Regions from separate parts of the Maridesulfovibrio frigidus DSM 17176 genome, predicted to be linked through region 2. Evidence: predicted binding sites of a transcription regulator. Region 2 holds the regulator's gene; each other region holds the start of a gene.
What was found. Region 2 encodes sigma-54, which starts transcription at its own class of promoters, with help from an activator protein. Its sites were predicted from a motif close to CTGGCACGGNNNNTGCTT; they were not measured.
Positions count from the first base shown of each region.

Region 1: the regulator sigma-54 is predicted to act here: its motif matches at 3,792-3,809, upstream of BR06_RS0115520 (ammonium transporter).
Region 3: the regulator sigma-54 is predicted to act here: its motif matches at 4,613-4,630, upstream of BR06_RS0110835 (LeuA family protein).

Region 1 is NZ_JONL01000008.1:134,927-141,542, forward strand. Features, by position in the region: gene BR06_RS0115505 (sigma-54-dependent Fis family transcriptional regulator) at 43-1,590, opposite strand; gene BR06_RS0115510 (hypothetical protein) at 1,915-2,148, shown strand; gene BR06_RS0115515 (metal ABC transporter solute-binding protein, Zn/Mn family) at 2,385-3,290, opposite strand; gene BR06_RS0115520 (ammonium transporter) at 3,938-5,140, shown strand; gene BR06_RS0115525 (P-II family nitrogen regulator) at 5,164-5,502, shown strand; gene BR06_RS0115530 ([protein-PII] uridylyltransferase family protein) at 5,502-6,616, shown strand, end outside.
Region 2 is NZ_JONL01000001.1:6,717-13,332, reverse strand. Features, by position in the region: gene kdsA (3-deoxy-8-phosphooctulonate synthase) at 1-202, shown strand, start outside; gene BR06_RS0100085 (KdsC family phosphatase) at 192-713, shown strand; gene lptC (LPS export ABC transporter periplasmic protein LptC) at 714-1,304, shown strand; gene BR06_RS0100075 (LptA/OstA family protein) at 1,319-2,947, shown strand; gene lptB (LPS export ABC transporter ATP-binding protein) at 2,978-3,700, shown strand; gene rpoN (RNA polymerase factor sigma-54) at 4,066-5,481, shown strand; gene hpf (ribosome hibernation-promoting factor, HPF/YfiA family) at 5,527-6,069, shown strand; gene BR06_RS0100050 (PTS sugar transporter subunit IIA) at 6,073-6,522, shown strand; gene rapZ (RNase adapter RapZ) at 6,548-6,616, shown strand, end outside.
Region 3 is NZ_JONL01000005.1:24,255-30,870, forward strand. Features, by position in the region: gene BR06_RS0110815 (uracil-xanthine permease family protein) at 1-786, shown strand, start outside; gene BR06_RS0110820 (hypothetical protein) at 796-1,746, opposite strand; gene modB (molybdate ABC transporter permease subunit) at 1,824-2,582, opposite strand; gene modA (molybdate ABC transporter substrate-binding protein) at 2,575-3,315, opposite strand; gene BR06_RS0110835 (LeuA family protein) at 3,462-4,577, opposite strand; gene nifH (nitrogenase iron protein) at 4,917-5,747, shown strand; gene BR06_RS0110845 (P-II family nitrogen regulator) at 5,795-6,142, shown strand; gene BR06_RS0110850 (P-II family nitrogen regulator) at 6,142-6,516, shown strand; gene nifD (nitrogenase molybdenum-iron protein alpha chain) at 6,537-6,616, shown strand, end outside.

The DNA of each region.
Region 1 (6,616 bases), on a different contig from region 2:
TTTAAAGGAACCTTTTTGTCGAAATATAGGGCTTTTAAGTTCCTAATTTACCTGCTTGTTTATCCCCAATTTTTTCATTCTTGAGTCGAATGTTGATCTGTTTATTCCTGCGGCGCGGGCTGCCTGACTTACATTCCATTTATATTTTTCGAGAAGTTTCATGACGTATGACGCTTCCATCTCTTTCCATGTAAAAGTGGTGAGATCCTCCGGCAGTATATTTTCTGATTTTATTCTGCTCGCTCCTGTTTTTTCAGAAAGCGGTATATTGTTTTGTGCTTTTGCTATGGGAAAGCCAATGTGTCTTGGTAGGTCTGAAAGTAAAATGGTATCGCCTGGAACAAGTGCTTGAAACTGTTTGACTGAGTTTTCCAGTTCACGGATATTTCCCGGCCATTTGTGGGTTTTCATGGCAATCATTGCTTTAGGATCGAGCTTTTTGGGTAGCATATGACTGTAAGAAGCTTCTCTTGCTAAAAAATATTCTGTGAGAAGAGGAATGTCTTCTTTGCGTTCATCTAAGCACGGGAGCTTCAGTGGAAGGACGTTTAACCTGTAATATAAGTCTTCTCTGAAACGCCCTGAGCGCACGTCTTCTTCCAGTTTGCGGTTGGTTGCTGAAATGATGCGAATATTGATTTTTTTAGTTTCAGTTCCGCCAAGTGGTTTAATTTCACTTTCCTGCAGAACTCGCAGAACTTTTGCTTGAAGGTTTATGTCCATGTCCCCAATTTCATCTAGAAAGACAGTACCTCCGTCAGCGGCTTCAAATAATCCTAACTTATTTGTGTTTGCTCCCGTGAAAGCACCTTTTACATAGCCGAAAAGCTCACTTTCAAGAAGATTTTCAGGAATAGCACTGCAGTTCTGGGTTAAAAAAGGCTTATTGGCACGAGAGCTTTGGGCGTGAATTTCTTCCGCAAAAAGTTCCTTACCCGTGCCTGATTCTCCATAGACAAGGACTGGGTAGTTTGTGGCTGCATAGTTGCTGACGAGTTTAAGAGCTTTGTTAATAGATGCACTTTTGCCGACAATTGAGGTTTTGCCGCGAATACTGCTGAGAGTCCGACTGAGCTGTGCATATTTACGCTGTTGCTTTTGGAATTCCAATGAATTGCGAAGGGCAAGAGAGCTTATATCAACCATTTCCTGTAGCATCTTCAGATAATCTGGCGCTAAATTTAAGTTGTCTCCTGCGGAGCTTGTGTCAATTACTTGAACTGCTCCGTAAACTTCTTTTCCTTTCAGCAAAAGGGGGAAGCATAATATGTGCTTACTTTTAACTTTAAATTTGTCTTCAAATTGACTGTTGTGCCTGGCATCAGCCCCTGCTTTGGCTGTGGTCATTTTGCCGTTTTTAATAACCCAGCCAACAATTGATTTCTTGTTAGGCGAGAGCTTAACTCCCTTAAGTTCTTCGCTTTGGTGGCCCATCGCTTCGACGCACTCGTACATGTTGTTTTTTTCAATCCAAAGAGATCCACGCTCAACGTTCTGAAGTTTGAGAAGGAGTGCGAGAATGGTTCTCTGTAGTTTTTTAGGGTCAAGTTCTTGCGATAGAGCTTTATAGTCGTCGATTGATAGTGTCATAATTATCTGCTTTTGAGCTGGGTTATCATTTTTTTATTTGGTCATATTTATGATATATCGTGAAAATGATGAGTGGTCAACGTGTGGATGTCGGAATTATAATATGTCTAAAGTAGCTGGATGGGCTTAATGTCGCTGTCTGTCAGTGGTTTTAAGTGATTGCGCCGTTTTGGCACGAATGGTGCTTTGTTAGGATTAGCTTGTTTGTCAAGTATGGACCGGGGGACCCACTCCACCTCCCCGACCCCTTCGGGTTTCCCGGTTCACAATTCCTCAAATAAATCTGGTTAGTATATTTTATAATATTAAGATGGAGAGAGTCTTATGGTTAGTATTAATGGTCTTATAGCTTTTCATAAGCAGGAGATGGTAGAACTTCGTGGTCAATCTCGGCAGGCAAGGCTGGGCAGAACAATGCAGAATCGTGCATTGAATAAAAAATTTAAAGAATTGCGCTCAAAGATTGCTGCTGAAATGCCTACTCCCGCAAAAGGTTTTTTCCTTTTTCGTGCTCCTGTTGCTTTTGCCATCACTGTACTTGGGGTGCTCAGCTTTTAGTTGTTCTTTAAGTTCAGTTGATCGACCATCCCTTTGGTCGGGTTATTTAAAGAGGCTCGAGGTTATTTTTTTTAGACTAGCAAGTTGATTCTCACAGGATGTAAGTCTTATACTTGCTAATTTTTCCATAGTTTCGAGTCTTTTTAGGTAACTTTCAAAGTAGTAATCATTTCGCAGTTCAATCCTTTTTTATATCCCCTTTTCCATACCTCATTCTGAATTCCTTCTTTCGCATCTTAACGTGAGTTTTGGCGGAAGGTTTCTGCTGTTTTTCTCAGATTTTCCGCCCAGTTGCCATCCAGAGGGTCCGCGATAAGTACTTTTGCATTCACTGACGATGCAATTGTCTGTGCACTCTTTCGTGAAAATTGAGGCTGAATAAATATTGCCGATACCGACTCTTCTCTTGCAAAATCAATAATTTTTCTCATCTGCTTCGGGCTAGGTTCTTTACCTTCCAATTCAATGGGGATCTGGTTCAATCCATAGGCTCTTGCGAAATATCCCCATGACGGGTGGTAGGTCATAAAGCTTATGTGCTTTTTGCTTGTCTTGAAAATTCCAATCAATTCTTTGTCCAGCCTGTCTATTTCTTCTGCAAAACTATAGTAATTGGCTCTGTAGGTGTCGCCGTTCTTGGGATCGGCATCTATAAGAGAGTCTCTTATCTGCATGCTTATAACTCTGACGAGAGGTGGAGACAGCCATACGTGCGGATCGGCAAGGAAATTGTCGTTACGTTCTTTTGTGTGCTCAACTTCGTCTTCGTGGTGCTTATCGGTGTCGTGCAGGTGTGTTTGCATGGGATGTCTGACCACTGAATCGGCAAGGTTTATTACATTTAATTTCGGATTTGCCGCTTCGAATCTTGGCAACCATGCCTGCTCAAACGGAACTCCTATGGCAAAATAAATCTCTGCTTTGCTCAGCTTCGCCATTTGCCTCGGCTGTGGTTCGTATATGGCAGGGCTGCTTCCTGGTTTTACCATTACATTTACTTCGACCAGATCTCCCCCAATTTTCTTTATAAAATATGCTTGTGGAATAATTGATACGGTGACCTGTAGCGGTGCGGCTTGCGATATTGATGCGCAAAGCAGGATTGTTGTCATTAATAGAAATTGTAGTTTGCGTACGTTCATTTTTGAGCTCCATTCGAATGAGATTAGATTTCAATTAGGTTTATAGTTGGAGATCTTTGTCCGCATTGTCAATGTTTTAAGTTTTATGGGGTGCTTTTCTCGGTGTGCTGGATTTATCTTTTTTGAAGAGAAGCTATATATAATGATACAAATGGGAATTGTTGGGTATTGCTAAAATTGTAAAACATACCCTCTTCGTGTGGTTTTGTTTCGTGCATAATTGGCAAATTCCACAGCTTCAGTGGTGGCAAGGGGTTTCCGCGCAATAGGACTCTTTAACTTCTGAGTTTGGGAGCTGTTAAAATATGTATGTCTTGTGGGTAAGCTCATTTTTATAGCTTTGGTTTGCATCTAGTGTATTGCGGATCGCGAAATAATTGCACTTCTTTATTACTTTAAAATGTTTATATTCATTTTTGTAGCTAGTTTGTATGTGATTCTAGTGCCAAATATGTATAATTGTCGTTTTTCTTCCTGCAAATTTGTAGCAATCTACAAATTATGGCACGAAGTGTGCTTGATAGTATATGAAAGTACGCATTTGAGGGGCAGTTTTTGCAAAATTGCAAAAAAAAGAGTGTTCTGGCTAGGTCGGAAGACACAAATGTAAAAAATAGTAAAAGTCTTGATGAATGGGAGAATTTAAAATGAATGCAGCGGATACCTCGTTTATACTTATTTGTGCAGCCCTAGTTATGTTTATGACTCCGGGTCTTGCACTTTTTTATGCTGGCATGGCGCGTAGTAAAAACGTGCTCGGAACTATCATGCAGAGTTTTGTTATGCTCGGTCTTGTTTCAATCATTTGGGCAGTAATTGGTTATACGCTGGCCTTTGGAGATGATATTGGCGGCATTATCGGTGGAATGAACTTTTTTGCTCTTGATGGTGTCGGCATGGATACACTTAACAGTCCTGCTGACAATCTTCCGCACCTACTCTTTATGGTGTTCCAGGGTATGTTTGCTGTAATCACTCCCGCTCTTATCACTGGAGCTTTTGCTGAACGCATGAAATTTAAATCACTATTAATATTCTCAAGTTTGTGGATAATTGTTGTTTACGCACCAATGTGTCACTGGGTTTGGGGCGGCGGCTGGATGGGTGAAAGAGGCGCGCTTGACTTTGCTGGTGGCGCGGTTGTTCACATGAGTTCCGGAGCAGCAGCTCTTGCCGCTTGTCTGGTAATCGGAAAACGCAAAGGATACGGCAAACAGTCTTTTATTCCTCATAACCTGCCTATGACTCTTCTCGGAGCTGGCATACTGTGGTTCGGATGGTTCGGTTTCAACGCAGGTAGCGCTCTTGCTGCTAACGGTGTTGCCGTAAATGCATTCGTAACAACTCACCTTGCAGCAGCAGCTGGACTTCTCGGATGGCTTCTTGTTGAAGGTCTTCACGGTGGTAAGCCAACAACTCTTGGTGCAGCATCCGGTGCTGTCGCTGGTCTGGTTGCTATTACTCCTGCGGCTGGTTTTGTAACACCTATGGCTGCTATCCTTATTGGTTTCGGTGGTGGGATCATTTGTTACGGCGGGATCTTGCTCAAAGCTAAATTTAAATATGATGACTCACTTGATGTCGTAGGCATTCACGGTCTCGGTGGAACATGGGGCGCACTTGCTACAGGTCTTTTTGCAAGTGTCGGCGCTGAAGGTCTTTTCTACGGAAATCCTGAACAGCTTTGGATTCAGCTTGAGTCAGTAATTTGCACATGGGGCTACTGTTTTGTTGTCAGTTGGGTACTTCTTAAAGTAATCGATGCTACGTGTGGATTACGTGTGACAGAAGAAGAAGAAGTTGTAGGTCTTGACGTTGCAGAACATAGTGAAGCTGGTTACCAGCTCTAAAAGTTATTTAAGAGGATAATATAATGAAGAAAATAGAAGTTATCGTAAGACCTTTCAAGATTGATGATGTAAAGGAAGCTATCGCTGATTTGGGTTTGAAAGGAATGACAGTTACCGAGGTAAAAGGTTTCGGGCGTCAGGGCGGTCATAAAGAAGTATACCGCGGCGCAGAATATCAGGTTGATTTTATCGCCAAGACTAAAATCGAAATAGTTGTTGAAGCAGAACGAGTACCTGAAGTTCTTGAAGCTGTTCGTAATTCGGCACTGACCGGTAAAGTCGGTGATGGAAAGATATTCGTAACGCCTGTTGAAGAAGTTGTCCGTATACGTACGGGTGAAACGGGAACTGAAGCAATCTAATGACATCTTTGTCCGGACCGCTCACTTCGGTTGAATCCCTTCATGCAGGGCGTGAAATTCTCCTTGCGGCATGCTCTAAGAGCATGCCGCAAGACTTTTCCCAGCGCATGTCTCTTCTTGTAGATGAATATTTTAGAGCAAGGCTGGAGGAGGCTATAGGTGAAGGACTCCTGCCGGGCTTTGCGGGTATTTCCGTCGTTGCCGTCGGGGGGTATGGGCGAGGAAAGCTCTCTCCTTTTTCTGATTTGGACGTATTGCTACTGATTGATTCTCCTAAAAAACTTAACTTGGAAGATTTGGCGGCTTTTCTTTTTCATCCGTTGTGGGATTTGAAATTTGAAGTTGGCCATGGCGTCCGCAGTGTTCAACAGAATATTAAACTTGCGAAAGACGATTTCAAAGTGCTTGGTTCATTGCTTGATCTACGTTTTGTAGCGGGTAGTGAAATTCCTTTCGAGACTCTTGCCGTCAAATTTAAAGAGAAGGTTATTCCTGCTGCAGGCGATTCATTTTGCAAAACAATATGGGATAACCGCAGCGCTATCGGAGTCGGTATGGACTCTGTTGTTCTTGAGCCTGATCTTAAGAATGGATGGGGGACTCTTAGAGATGTTCAGTTCGTTCACTGGTGTGCAAGTATTAAGGGGAACTATTTCCCGCTGAGTGATGATGATCTTGAAAATCTGCTTAAAGATGAAGCTCTTTTAATAAGAGTACGCTCCGCGTTGCATTTAGTCTCAGGTCGTAAGGTGGACCGTTTGGATATTGAGCGGCTTGCCGATGTCGCGTCACTTTGCGGCGTGAAAGGGTATTCTCCAGCAAAGCGCGGTCAGGATTTGCTAAATGAACTGCATGCGGCAATGGTTCGCGTGAGGTCTCTCGGCAATTCATTGTATAGGGAAACTTTCCTTCGCGATTCACTGAACTTCATTAGTTCAGATGGCCTGGTTACTTTGAAATCTGCTTTAAATCTTTTTGAAATAAAATCTCATAGCGGAGATCCCCTGACCCGTGATACTCGCCGCGCTGTAGCTGCTCTTGATGATATCTCCGATATTTCTATTAGCGATGCCTTAGGTTCTTTAGTAAAAATTTTTAAGGGACCTTTCGGCTG
Region 2 (6,616 bases):
TGGTAAATCCGGTGGACAGCGGGAATTTGTTCCTGTCTTGGCTCGCTCGGCTGTTGCAGCTGGCGCTTCCGGTGTATTTATGGAAGTCCACCCCGATCCTGACACAGCTCTTTGCGATGGTCCGAACAGCTGGCCCTTAGATAGAACTGAAGATCTCATTAAAGATTTACTTGCCGCGTGGAGCATTGATTATGCGTGTTGATGAATTAGCTGCAAAGATTAAACTCCTTATTCTGGATGTTGACGGAGTTCTTACCGATGGTGGTCTGTACTATGACCATGACGGTAACGTAACTAAACGTTTTAATGTTCAGGATGGTCTCGGTATCAAATTCGCGCAACAGGCGGGGCTTGATCTTGCGGTTATAACTGGTCTGAATCACGGAGCTGTAGAGTCTCGTGTGACAGAACTTGGTATTACCGAATATTATCCTGGTCAGCGCGATAAAGTTCCATTTTATGAAAAGCTTATTCAAGAAAAAGGACTGAAGCCGGAAGAGGTTGCTTATATTGGCGATGACTGGATTGATGCTCCCGTGATGCTTAAAGTCGGACTTCCTATGTCTGTCTGCAACGCTCAACCTGAGATTATCGGCATTGCCAAATGGGTGTCTAAAAAGCCCGGTGGTCATGGCGCGGTCAGAGAAGCTATTTCTTTTTTACTGGAAAGTCAGGGACTTCTTGAAGATATTTGGCGCGAGTGGGCTGAGTAGATGGGGCGGATTCGCTCTGTTTTAATCCTACTTGCAGTGCTGTGTGCGGGGCTTGTTGTCGGCACAATGCTTGGGAGCAAGTTTGCGCCGTATCCTCATATGGTACGGGAATTCGTTGAACCGCCTCCTTTGGGGGCCGGTAGCGAATCTGATATTTCTGCTGAAGAGATTGAATTGATACAGGGCACTGGAGGCGATATCGAATGGATACTTCGCGCTGGTAGTGCCGACTATGATCAAGACAGCGGTCTGGTTATAGCGGATAAACCCCGGGTCACTTATTATTTAGGACGAGATAGAAAAGAAGTTCTTATCCGCGCTCTTCATGGTGAAGTTGGCCAGAAGGGTGAAGGTTTGAAGTTGTGGGACAATGTTGAAGGCGATTACGAAGATATGAAACTTCAAGCTGATACTTTGGACTTTAAGTCTAAAGAAAATCTGATGTTTCTTGAAGGTAATGTCAAAGTGCAAAGCCCCACGATCTACATAACTTCTCAAAAAGTTAAAGTTGATCTGGCGACTAGAGAAATAATGATCGAAGACGGTATGGAAGCCCTGATAGCACCGAATATGGTGGTAATGCCACAATAGAAGCGAGCATACATTTGATTAGTATATTTGATAAAGACTCCTTGTTTCGCAGTTTCTCTGCATCTATTGCACCTGCACTTTTCGGTGTAGCGCTTTTCCTTGTTTCTATTTCTTTAAGCTCTGCTGCCTATTGCGACGATAAAGCAAATCTCAAAAACACTAAATCTATCGCGAATGTCAGAGAAAGCGCTTCGCTTAAAGCTCCTGTTATATGGGTTTTATCTCCGGGTGAAAGCTTTTTAGTTGGCAAGGAAAAAGGCGGCTGGTTCGGAGTTTATCCTGCTTCGTCAGATTTGTCTGAAAAACCGGTAGGATATATCTCAAAGAAAATAGTAATTTCAGCTGCGCAGGGTAATTCTGTCGTTGACTGGGGTGATGTTAGGTATATTGGCAGTAAACTTGATTACCGTGCTAAGCGATCATCGAAATCGGCTGTTGCCGGAACTTTGGATGAAGGTAGTAAGATAAAAGTCGGCTTTTTGCGCGGCGATTGGTATGCAATTTTCAAGGCTGATAAGCCTGTTACTGCTGAAAGTGATGCACTCGGTTTTGTAAAGAAAAGCTCTGTAGATCTTAAATCTAAAGATGCAAGAGTGCGGTATGCTGTCCGTAAGGTGAGCGTAATTCAGAAGCCTGTTGCAAGTTCTAAAGCTGTCGGGGTTCTTAATCCCGGGCATAGAGCGCAGGTAGGCAAAGAGAAAGGCGGAATGTACGCTCTCTATCGTATTGATACGATAGTTAAGAAAGGTACACCTGTTTGGGGATATGCATGGGGGCCGTTTTTAGCTGCCTACCCTAAAAATTTAGAAGAGAAAAAAATGGCGGGAATAGATACCCGCAAAGCTGATATTGCCGCTGCCGCTGAAAAGAAGGATGTCGAACTTCAAGAGCGTGCTACTGCTTTAGCCTCTATGGATGAAGCTATGGAAGATGTTCTTAATGCTCCTATCGTAACCAGTACGATGTATTCTGAGGCTGTACTTAATGTAAGGTCTCAGCCCAATGCAAAATCCCTTATAGTGGATAAGCTGGAAGTAGGGCAGGCTGTGCTTGTAGGTCCAGTTCAAGGGAAGTGGTTTCCGATTTATAAAGGTGGCGCAACTTCCGGGGGCGAGGCTAAGATTATCGGGTATGTATACAAAGCATATTTGACGATTGTAGCTCCTGATAAAGCTAAAAAAGATAAACCCAAGAAGGCACGCGTGGCGGGCGCTTCAGACGATGTGCCTATCAAGATTACTTCTAAGAAAATGACTTTCAGTGAGAATAAGAACCGCATTACTTTTTCCGGCGACGTAAAGGTTGTCCGTCTTGAAGTTACTCTCACTTCTGATACTCTTACAGCACACCTTAGAGCTGGTGGAGATTCTCTTAAAGATACTCAGGATAAAATTAAAAAAATTGTGGCTAACGGCAGGGTTAAGGTTGTAATGAATAACCGCAAGGGTTCATGTGATACGCTTACCTATGTTGTAGCTGATTCTATCATATATATGGAAGGTAACGCGAAGCTTAAGGATGGTCCTAATCTTGTGCAGGGCGAACTTATTAAGTTCTATCTCAAAGATAACCGTTCAGAAGTTGTCGGTGGTAATAAGCCTGTAGAGGCTATTTTCTATACACCTAATAATGTCTCTCCATAGTAATTTAATGTTCAATTCTACAGGAATTATATGTCTTCGATAATAGCCACCAAGCTAGTTAAGAACTACGGGCAGAAAGAAGTTGTCCGTGGTATCAGCCTTAATGTTAAAGAAGGTGAAGTTGTTGGTCTACTTGGTCCTAACGGAGCAGGGAAGACTACCACTTTCTATATGCTTGTCGGTGTTGTGAAGCCCACTTCCGGTGATGTGTACCTCAATAAGAATCAGATTACGCGCTGGCCTTTGCATGAAAGAGCAAGACACGGCATTAGTTATCTTCCGCAGGAAAGCTCAATTTTCAAGAAACTTTCTGTTCGCAAAAATCTTGAAATAATTATCGAGCATACTGGATTATCCGGTAAACAAATCGGCAACAGAGCAGATGAGCTTCTAGATCAGCTTGGCATATTGCGCCTTGCAGACCAGACAGCGCTTTATCTTTCCGGTGGTGAACGTCGCAGGCTTGAAATTGCTCGAGCTTTGATTAATGACCCCAAATTTATTTTGCTTGATGAGCCTTTCGCGGGTATCGACCCTATTGCCGTTATTGAAATTCAGGACATAATCTCCTCCCTCAAAGATATGGGGCTCGGTATTTTGATCTCCGATCACAACGTGCGCGAAACCTTATCCATTTGTGATCGAGCCTATTTGGTATACGAAGGGCGTGTTATTCTTAATGGTGCACCTGAAAATATCGTTAAAAATACGAAAGCTCGCAGGCTGTATCTAGGGGATAGTTTTAGTCTCTGATCACTCCGTCCAGCTTAGCTTTTTCATGTTTTTTGCCTCCCTTTTTTCTCTCTTATCTTCTCCATATTTTCTCCCTATTTTTTTATAAATATACTCACGATTCATAAAATTTGGGTTTGCTGATTTACAGCAAGCCCGAACATTGGTACAGTTTTTTCATGTACATTGCATAAGATTAAAATATCCTGAAATTACGGATAAATCTGTACTATTTCTTGCATGGGTTTCTGGAGTGTGGCATACTTTAATCAAGAACAAATCCAATTAAATAATATTTTTTTTAAAGATTTGTTGAGCGAACGTTATTCAGCGGTTTAAAAAGTTTAAAAGATACTTTTAATTGTATCATAGGGTGGCACAGAATTATGGGACTGGAACTTAGACAACAACTCAAGCTTTCGCAGCAACTGGTGATGACACCTCAGTTGCAGCAGGCTATTAAGTTGTTGCAGCTTTCCAGATTGGAGCTGCTCGATACTGTTCAGCAGGAGCTTCTTGAAAATCCGATACTGGAAGAAGCCGAAGCTGTTGAACGCACAGACAGTGCGGATGCTGAATCCGGCACTGCCACTGCTGAAGAAGCAGAAATTTCACGTGATGCTGACTGGGAGAATTATCTCGGTGAGTTTTCGAGTACTTCCAAGCAGGCAGGCACTCGCGAGTCTGAATCTCAGGAAGAGGGGATGTCTTTTGAGGCTAGACTAACAAAGCAGACTTCTCTCGAGGGACACCTCGCATGGCAGATGTGTCTTTCTGATTTTACTGAGAAGGAAGTGGTCATTGGTGAGTGTATCTTAGGTAATCTCAGTGCAGGCGGATATTTGCGGATAGGGTTGGATGAAATTTGCGAAACCTGTTACGCTCAAATCGAAGATGTCGAAAATGTTCTTTCTCGAATACAAAGATTTGATCCTCTCGGAGTGGCAGCTCGTACTCCTCAGGAATGTTTACTGATTCAGCTTGAGGTTTTGAAGCTTGATGATGATCCTATACTGGTTTCTCTTGTCAAAGATCATTTGGAAGATCTGGAGAAGAAAAGGTATAAGCCTCTCGCAAGAAAGTTTAAGCTCAGTATGGAGGACCTGAAGAGTTATCTTGATCTGATGCAGACTCTTGATCCTCTACCAGGGGCAAGCTTTTCAGGGGGAGATTCTTTCTATGTCAGTCCGGATGCATATGTGTATGAATATGATGGAGACTTTGTTATAGTCTTAAACGAGGACGGTCTTCCAAAGTTGCAGATGAATTCTTTTTATGTAGAGACTCTGGCGTCAACCAAGGGTGAAGATAAAGAGTATTTTCAGGATAAGATGAGATCTGCACAGTGGCTTATGAAGAGTCTTTATCAGAGGCAGCGTACACTTTATAAGGTTTTGGATTCCATTGTAAGGTTTCAGCGGGGGTTCTTTCAAAGTGGTGTCACCAAGCTTAAACCGCTTATTCTCAAAGAGGTGGCAGAAGATATTGAAATGCATGAATCAACAGTTAGTCGAATAACTACCAGTAAGTATGTTTCGACTCCACATGGGATTTATGAACTTAAATTTTTCTTTAATAGTGCACTCGGACTTGATGATGGTTCTCAGGTCGGGTCCGAATCGGTTAAGGCTCTGATCAAACAGTTGATCGGCGATGAAAACAGTAAAAAACCTCTGAGTGATGAAAAAATTGCCGAGACGCTCAAGGACAAACTTGAGGTCAACATCGCCAGAAGGACTGTAGCTAAGTACCGGACTGCAATGGGAATTCTGTCCTCATCGAAGAGGAAAAAAGTATTCTAGCAGTTCAGTAGAGAGCATATTCACCCTTTATTCAAGGAGTTCCGTATGAATGTTGCATTTACCTTTAAGAACTTTGACGCTTCTGACCACTTGAAGGAATACGCTAACGCTAAGTTTGGTAAGCTTGATAAGTTTATAACAAACCCGGACAATACTGATATTCAGGTAAATTTGTCAGTAGATAAGTTTCGGCACGTTGCGGAAGTGGTCTTAAGCACTGATAACATTCATATCTCGGCCTACGAAGCCTCTGAAGATATGTACTCTACCGTGGATTTGGTTCTTGATAAGCTTGAAGTGCAGCTTAGACGCATGCGCGAAAAGATGAGAAGTCACAGGCGTAGGGACACAGCTCCTGCTCGTATGGACGTTCTTAGTTACCCTGAGCCAGAAGAAGAGAATAACGAACCTACTATTGTTGAGACTGATCACTTTGTGCCAAAGCCTATGTCTGTAGACGAAGCCGCAATGCAGCTTCAGACTCTTACTAGTGAGTTCCTCGTCTTTAGAAATGCTGATACCGAAGCTATAAATGTTATTTACCGTCGCAATAATGGCGATTTTGGATTGATTGATCCAGGATACTAACTGATGATAATAAATGATAATTTGGATAAGGGACTTGTTGTTTATGAACTCGCTAGCTCTGATAAGAGCGGAGTTCTGAGAGAAATGGTTTCAACTCTTAAAGCCAAAGGGCTTGAGGTTGATGTCGAAGAAGCTCTCCAGGTCCTCATGAGTCGCGAAAAACTCGGAACTACCGGTATAGGGGATGGCATTGCCATCCCCCACGGTAAATTAGAGTGTTTAGATGAGATAGTTGTGGTTGTTGGTAGAAGTGGTCGTGGAATTGACTACGAAGCCCTCGATATGCTGCCTTGTCACATATTCTTTATGGTTCTGGCCCCCGAGCAAGGGACAGGAACTCATTTAAAAGTTCTTGCTCAGATATCCCGACAACTAAAAGATGAAGCATTCAGAGATGCATTCAAGGGCGCGAAGGACCAGCAAGAATTGCTTGGTCTGCTCAATCTTACTTAATGAGGCCGTAGTGGAGGGGGATTAGGTGGATAGAGATGGCGCATTTCCCGTTATAGTTGTCAGTGGTTTATCTGGTGCAGGTAAATCTACTGTT
Region 3 (6,616 bases), on a different contig from region 2:
GACATGACAGGGGTCACGACCAGACGGGTCGCCGCCATTGCGGCTTTAATATTAGCTACCGTTTCCTTTTCCCCTAAGATGGTGCTCTTATTCGTAAGCCTGCCGCATGCAGTCATTGGAGGCGTAGGAGTTGTTCTGGTTGCGCATCTTTTTTCAGCGGGCATGCAACTTATTACGGCAGAAATGAACCATCGCAATGGACTAATCGTAGGATTATCACTATGCGCGGGTCTTATTGCCTCAAGCGACAAATTCTTTCCCGGAGCATTCCCCCACTATTTAGACCCACTTGTTAAAAATGGAGTGGCTCTAGGTGGTCTGGTCGCGGTAGTGCTTACCATCGTAACTCTTTTCGGAACAGAACGCGGACTGCGAATCACGGTTAGTTCTAATATGGATAGTTTTACAGAGCTAATGCGGTTACTGACACTTAAGATATCTAAGCTGCAGCTGAATGAAAAATGCGGAAAATATTTGGAGCTGGCCTGTGAAGAAGTCTTTATTTACATTTGTGATGAGTGCAGGGCCATCCAATATGATGGCCCTGTCTCCTTCGTTATAAGAAAAAATGAAACGAGTCTCCTTGTAGAAGCTTCGGGAGGAGTTCGCTTTGCGACTGAAGCAGATGCGATTGCGGCTAGAGAAATACTCTGCGCAGAAAAACTTGGCGGCGAGAAACTGAACGCTCTGGGCCTAGCCATTCTAGGACAAATTGCAACTAAAGTTAACCATGTGACAATTTCCGGTTATACATACATCAGTTTCGAACTAGCTCTTAATCGCTAATCGAACACATTAGATCGAGCAGGGCATAAACCCTAAAGGCTGCGCCAAACCCGGCAAGCAAGGCTGACTTGAAAAGCTATGCCCCTCAACAGGAACACAAATGGGAGGCATATCCGGGTTCTGAGAAATCATAACTGACTTTTCGGTAAACTCAATATGCATAGGCACCACCTCAGTTTCACCTTCACCACAGATGCTTTCACGGTGTTCAGGGGTGAACACTGACTTTTTACCATCTTTATCTAGTGCGATAACGCTGGTTAGGGTTGTCGCAATGTGGGCAACATTTCCATCCTTCCCGAAAACCAATGAATTAGAATCCCCGTGAATCCCTACTGCGTCAGAATCGTAGGCAAGAATTTTACCTACATATGTATCAATAAGCGAAGGGACACCCGGCTCTACAGACTCCATCGTTCCATCAGATGAAAAGCTCACTCCAACTCTAGTTTCAACAGATCCAACAGGAGTAGGAACGTGGATAGTTTCACCCGGCCACAATGTGATACTGCGCAAAGCTTCATTTTCATAAAAACTAAGCCCTATAATCTTAGTAGTAATAGGACCGAGCGGAGTATCGATTGTTATAGGATCAGCCAATTTTGCTTCATCTTCCTGTGCCCAATAGCCTGACAATTTTCCATTAAGAGGAAAGATCCTACTTATCCCGCCACTAGGGTGAAAAGTAACCAGTTCTGCTGACATATTGCCAAGTGGAGTTGTAACCATAGTCTTATCTTCGAGTGGAATAGATTTGGGAAGTCCTGAATCAAAAAAGGATAGTGCCTGAACAGTCTTCCTTCTAAGATCGTCAGTAGAATACTGCGGAACAAGATCACCAACAGGAGTTTTCAGCACGCATTCTCCAGATGGTGAACAGATACTTACCGCACCGTTAATGTGCATTTCTACCGGACCAGCAACAGGAACATCACCCAATTTTGTTTTACATATATTCATATCAATCTCCACTTGTAACAAGTAAAAAACACAGACGATTCCGTAGGAAGCCTATCTAAATAAATATTTAAAACCAGCTAAGCGCTAAGGCTTAGCGGCCCTTTTTTGCGGTAGCATTTTGAATGTTTTTCAGCATAAACCTGTCTGCAATTTGTATTTGGTGAAACAGACAGAGGATGCCCACCGTTCTGCCTGCCTATGAGCAGCAAAGCTCCATAGCTGATAACAAGAAGAGTAAGCGAAAGCATACCTGCCGCACCATAATCGAGGGTTTCTGTATGTTCAAAAATGGCTATGGAAACAACGCGTGTTGAGCCTGGAATAGAGCCTCCGATCATAAGAGCTACCCCGAACTCTCCCACAGTATGTGCGAAAATAAGGGCCGCTGAGGCAGTTATTCCGCCCACAACATTAGGTAGCGTGACATATATAAATGTCTGAAACGGATTCATCCCTAAAGCTCGGGAAGCTTCTATTATTCCCGGATCAACCTTTTCAAAGGCCGCCCGCATGGGAAGGATTCCGAAAGGTAAACTATATAGAATGGAGCCGAATACCAGCCCGCTAAAAGAAAAAGTCAGACTTGAACCCGTCAATGATTTCCATGTTCCACCGATAAACGACTGCGGCCCAAGAACAAAAAGCAATATAAAGCCGAGCACGGTTGGTGGTAAAACCATAGGAAGATTACAGGCCGCTTCAATGAAGCGTTTACCCGGCATATTTCCGCGCGCAAGACTGTGCGCAAGCGGTAAACATATAACTAGAAGTATCGGAGTCACCACTAAGGCAAGTTTTACGGTCACCCATAAAGATGACAAGTCCATATTACTCATAGCCATACTCCTTTATAACCTCGCGGACGGAGGGAGTTTTCATCCATGCCAAGAATGCGCCGGACTCAGAAACTTTACCTGATTTAATAATGGCCACGGACTGCTTAACCTTACCAGCTTCGGGAATAGCCCAATATTTACCTTCCATACCTTTACCCGACAGAGCCTGCGAAAGAGCAATAAATCCGGCCTCTGCGGAACCGGAATATGCAAACTGAAACGCAACTCCGACACTTTTCCCGAACACCAGCTTGGGTGTAAGTTTATCAAGAAGACCGACCTTAATCAGTGCTTCCTGAGCAGCAGATCCGTATGGGGCTGTCTTAGGATTAGAAATAGCAACATGTTCTATCTTAGATGAAAGAACCGCTTCCTTCCAATCAAGAGCCTCTGCCAGCCCTTTATCGGAAGACCAGAGAACCGCCTTTCCTGTTGCATACAACAACGGCTTTTCAGCTAGGCCGGAAGTATATAAAAGATCCGGGCGTTTTTCATCGGCCGCAAAAAATAAATCATAAGGAGCGCCGTTGGTAATCTGTCCATAGAGCATTCCTGTTGAGCCGAAAGAGCAAAGGATTTCATTACCTGTTTCCTTTTCATACATCACAGCAAGTTGTTTCATAGCTCCTGTGAAATTTGCAGCGCAACCAACGGTAAGACTTGCAGCACTTACCGCTTGAGAGGTTAAACAAATCCATAAAAGGGCAAGTAGAACTCTTTTGAATAAGGTCATATGGATCCTCCAAAGTTTGCCTGCACCCAGTTCCACAGGTCGCTGTAATCAAAAAACAGCTTTAATACACTCGAAAAATAGAAGCCGCCGCCCGCGACTAATTATTAGGACAATCTGACGCCTACATCAGGTATTACCATTTCTCTTTAATTTTCTGACTGAGTCAGATTCAACAGCTCCCCCTTGGTAAGCGGACGCTCAAGTTCACATGATAGTTTCCTTACAGCTTGTGTAAGGGCGGAAAGATCTCGCCCGGAAATATCCCGGATGAACGAGTCCAAACCGCAATCGCTTAATGCCGAAACGACCGCAGCTCTACCGCTCTTACCTCCAACTGCCAGCTTGCGGGTTTTGCCCACACGCTCTGGATTATATGGTTCGAATAATTCGGGTGATTTGCTTAATGCATGGGCGTGCAAACCAGATTCACACGCAAAAATATCGGTACCAACAACGGCTTTTGTGCGCGCAATAGGAACTCCAGCTGCGTTTGATACGAAGCTGCAGAGATCCATTAACGCTTCCGTAGAATATTTATGGCTATCATTTTTGAGAGCAAGGTATGCAACTAGTTCTTCAGTAGCAGCAATGCCGGCCCGCTCTCCGATCCCCAGCACACTGACGTCTACATATTTTGCGCCCGAAGCAAGAGCAGTTACAGCATTCCCTGTCGCCATGCCGAAATCGTCATGACAATGGACCGCAAAATCGATGTTGATCTGGCTGCTGAACAGCTGCACCAAATGTTCAGTAGTTTTTGGAGTAAGCTGGCCAAGTGAATCTGCAAGACGAACCCGTGATGCTCCTGAAATTTTCGCGAGCAAAGCTACTGTCAGTGCAAAACCTTCATCGGCCCTTGATAGATCTTCAAGACCGATAGAGACATATTCGATGCCGTTATCTAGTGCGACCTTTACAGTATGAGTCAGCTTCTTCAGCAATCCATCACGATCAGTGCTCAGCCTCTTCTCTATATGAAGGTCTGAAACGGGAACACCTATATTGATACGATCAATCGGGAGCATGGAAACTTTAATAATGTCCGCTTCACGGCAGGGGCTCCATACGCTGAGCTTTGCATTCCCTTTTAATGAACGGGCATACTCGGCGAGTTCAAGCAAATCATCCTGTCCAACCCATCCAAGTTCTATCTCATCCACACCTAGAGCCATAAGCCCTGAAACAATGCGCTTGCGAGTATCTATATTAAAGTAAGCACCGAACAACTGTGCGCCTTCTCTTAGTGTTGTATCTATCAACATGGCTGGCTCCTTGTAGTTTAGTAGATACACTTACTAAGCACGTACGATGCCAAGTCCATCTCATCCTATATCATGCTTAAATAACAACACTTACTGAAAGACTCCCGCCTCAACTTAAAAAACACACTTTTGTAGGAAGATACATTTTCGTATGTGATTTGTGTAGGTTCCTACGTTTTGTGTAGATTCCTTACAAAGTGTATTTCTACACACAAACATATACATTTCAGACACTTAATATCATAAATCAAGTTTGGCACGCGTATTGCCTTATGAGAGTCAGCATCAACGAAAATTTAAACCTAAAAATAACCCCTTGGAGGAGCAGTCATGAAAAAAATGAGAAAGGTAGCAATTTACGGAAAAGGCGGAATCGGCAAGTCCACAACTACTCAGAACACAGTAGCTGGTTTAGCAACCATGGGAAAAAAAGTAATGGTAGTTGGCTGTGACCCTAAAGCAGACTCCACCCGCCTCCTACTCGGTGGCCTAGCTCAGAAATCAGTTCTCGATACTCTTCGTGAAGAAGGTGAAGACGTAGAACTCGATGATATCCGCAAGCCCGGTTACGGCGACACATGGTGTGTTGAGTCCGGTGGTCCTGAGCCAGGAGTTGGTTGTGCTGGTCGCGGTATCATCACTTCCATTAATATGCTCGAAAACCTCGGCGCATATGAAGAATCTGAAGCACTCGACTACGCATTCTACGACGTACTAGGTGATGTTGTTTGTGGTGGATTCGCAATGCCTATCCGTGACGGTAAAGCAGAAGAAATTTACATCGTTGTTTCCGGTGAAATGATGGCCATGTATGCAGCTAACAACATCTGTAAAGGTATCATGAAATACGCACAGTCAGGTAGCGTCCGCCTTGGTGGTCTTATCTGTAACTCCCGTAATGTAGACAACGAAAAAGAGATGATCGAAGAACTTGCCAAGAAAATCGGCACACAGATGATCTACTTTGTACCTCGCGATAATGACGTACAGCGCGCAGAAATCAATCGTAAAACTGTCATCGAATGGAATGATCAGGTTCCGCAGGCTGATGCCTACCGCGGCCTCGCAAAAGCAATCGATGACAACACAATGTTTGTTGTTCCAAAGCCCCTTGAAATTGAAGAACTCGAACAGCTTCTCCTCGACTTTGGTTTGATGGAAGTAGCTTAAGTCCCACTCTGTATAACTCTACTCACAACCCAGAATAGGAGAACAAGATTATGATCATGGTAAGAGCAATTGTAAGACCCGAAAAAGCAGACGACGTCCTAGCAGCCCTCATGGACAATGGATTTCCAGCCGTCACAAAATATTCAGTAGCTGGCCGCGGTAAACAGCGCGGCATCAAAATCGGCGAAGTGACTTACGACGAAATCCCTAAAACTATGCTCATGAGTGTAGTTAAGGCTGTCGACAAAGACTTTGTAATCGACACCATCATGGACGCTGCAAGATCAGGAACCAAAGGAGCTTTCGGAGACGGTAAGATCTTTGTTTCAGAAGTTGGCGATGTCTACACTATCAGCTCCGGCGTAAAAGAAGGAGCCACAGAGGGAGACGCGTAATGAAGGAAATAGTCGCAGTAGTGCGGATGAACATGATGAACCGCACCAAAGCAGCTTTAGACGAAGCAGGCGTAGATGCCTTCTTCGCACACGAAGCTCAGGGACGAGGAAAAGGATTCGTAAACACAGCTCTTCTTGAAGGAGCTGAAAGCGGATATGAAGAAGCTGCAGCAATGCTCGGCGAAAAAGGGAAACTTTACCCTAAACGTATTTTGACAGTCGTAGTGCCGGACAATGCAGTCGACGAAGTTGTCGAAACCATCATCAAAGCTAACCAAACTGGCAAACCCGGCGACGGAAAAATATTTGTAACATCTCTCGGAGATGCGGTCCGTGTAAGAACAGCCGAAACAGGCGAAAGTTCCATCGTTTAAGCACCAAGGAGATTAGGAAAATGACTAAAACTAAGAAAATGGTGCAGTGGAATCCCACCGATATCAAGGAAGAGATACTCTCGAAGTATCCTCCGAAGGT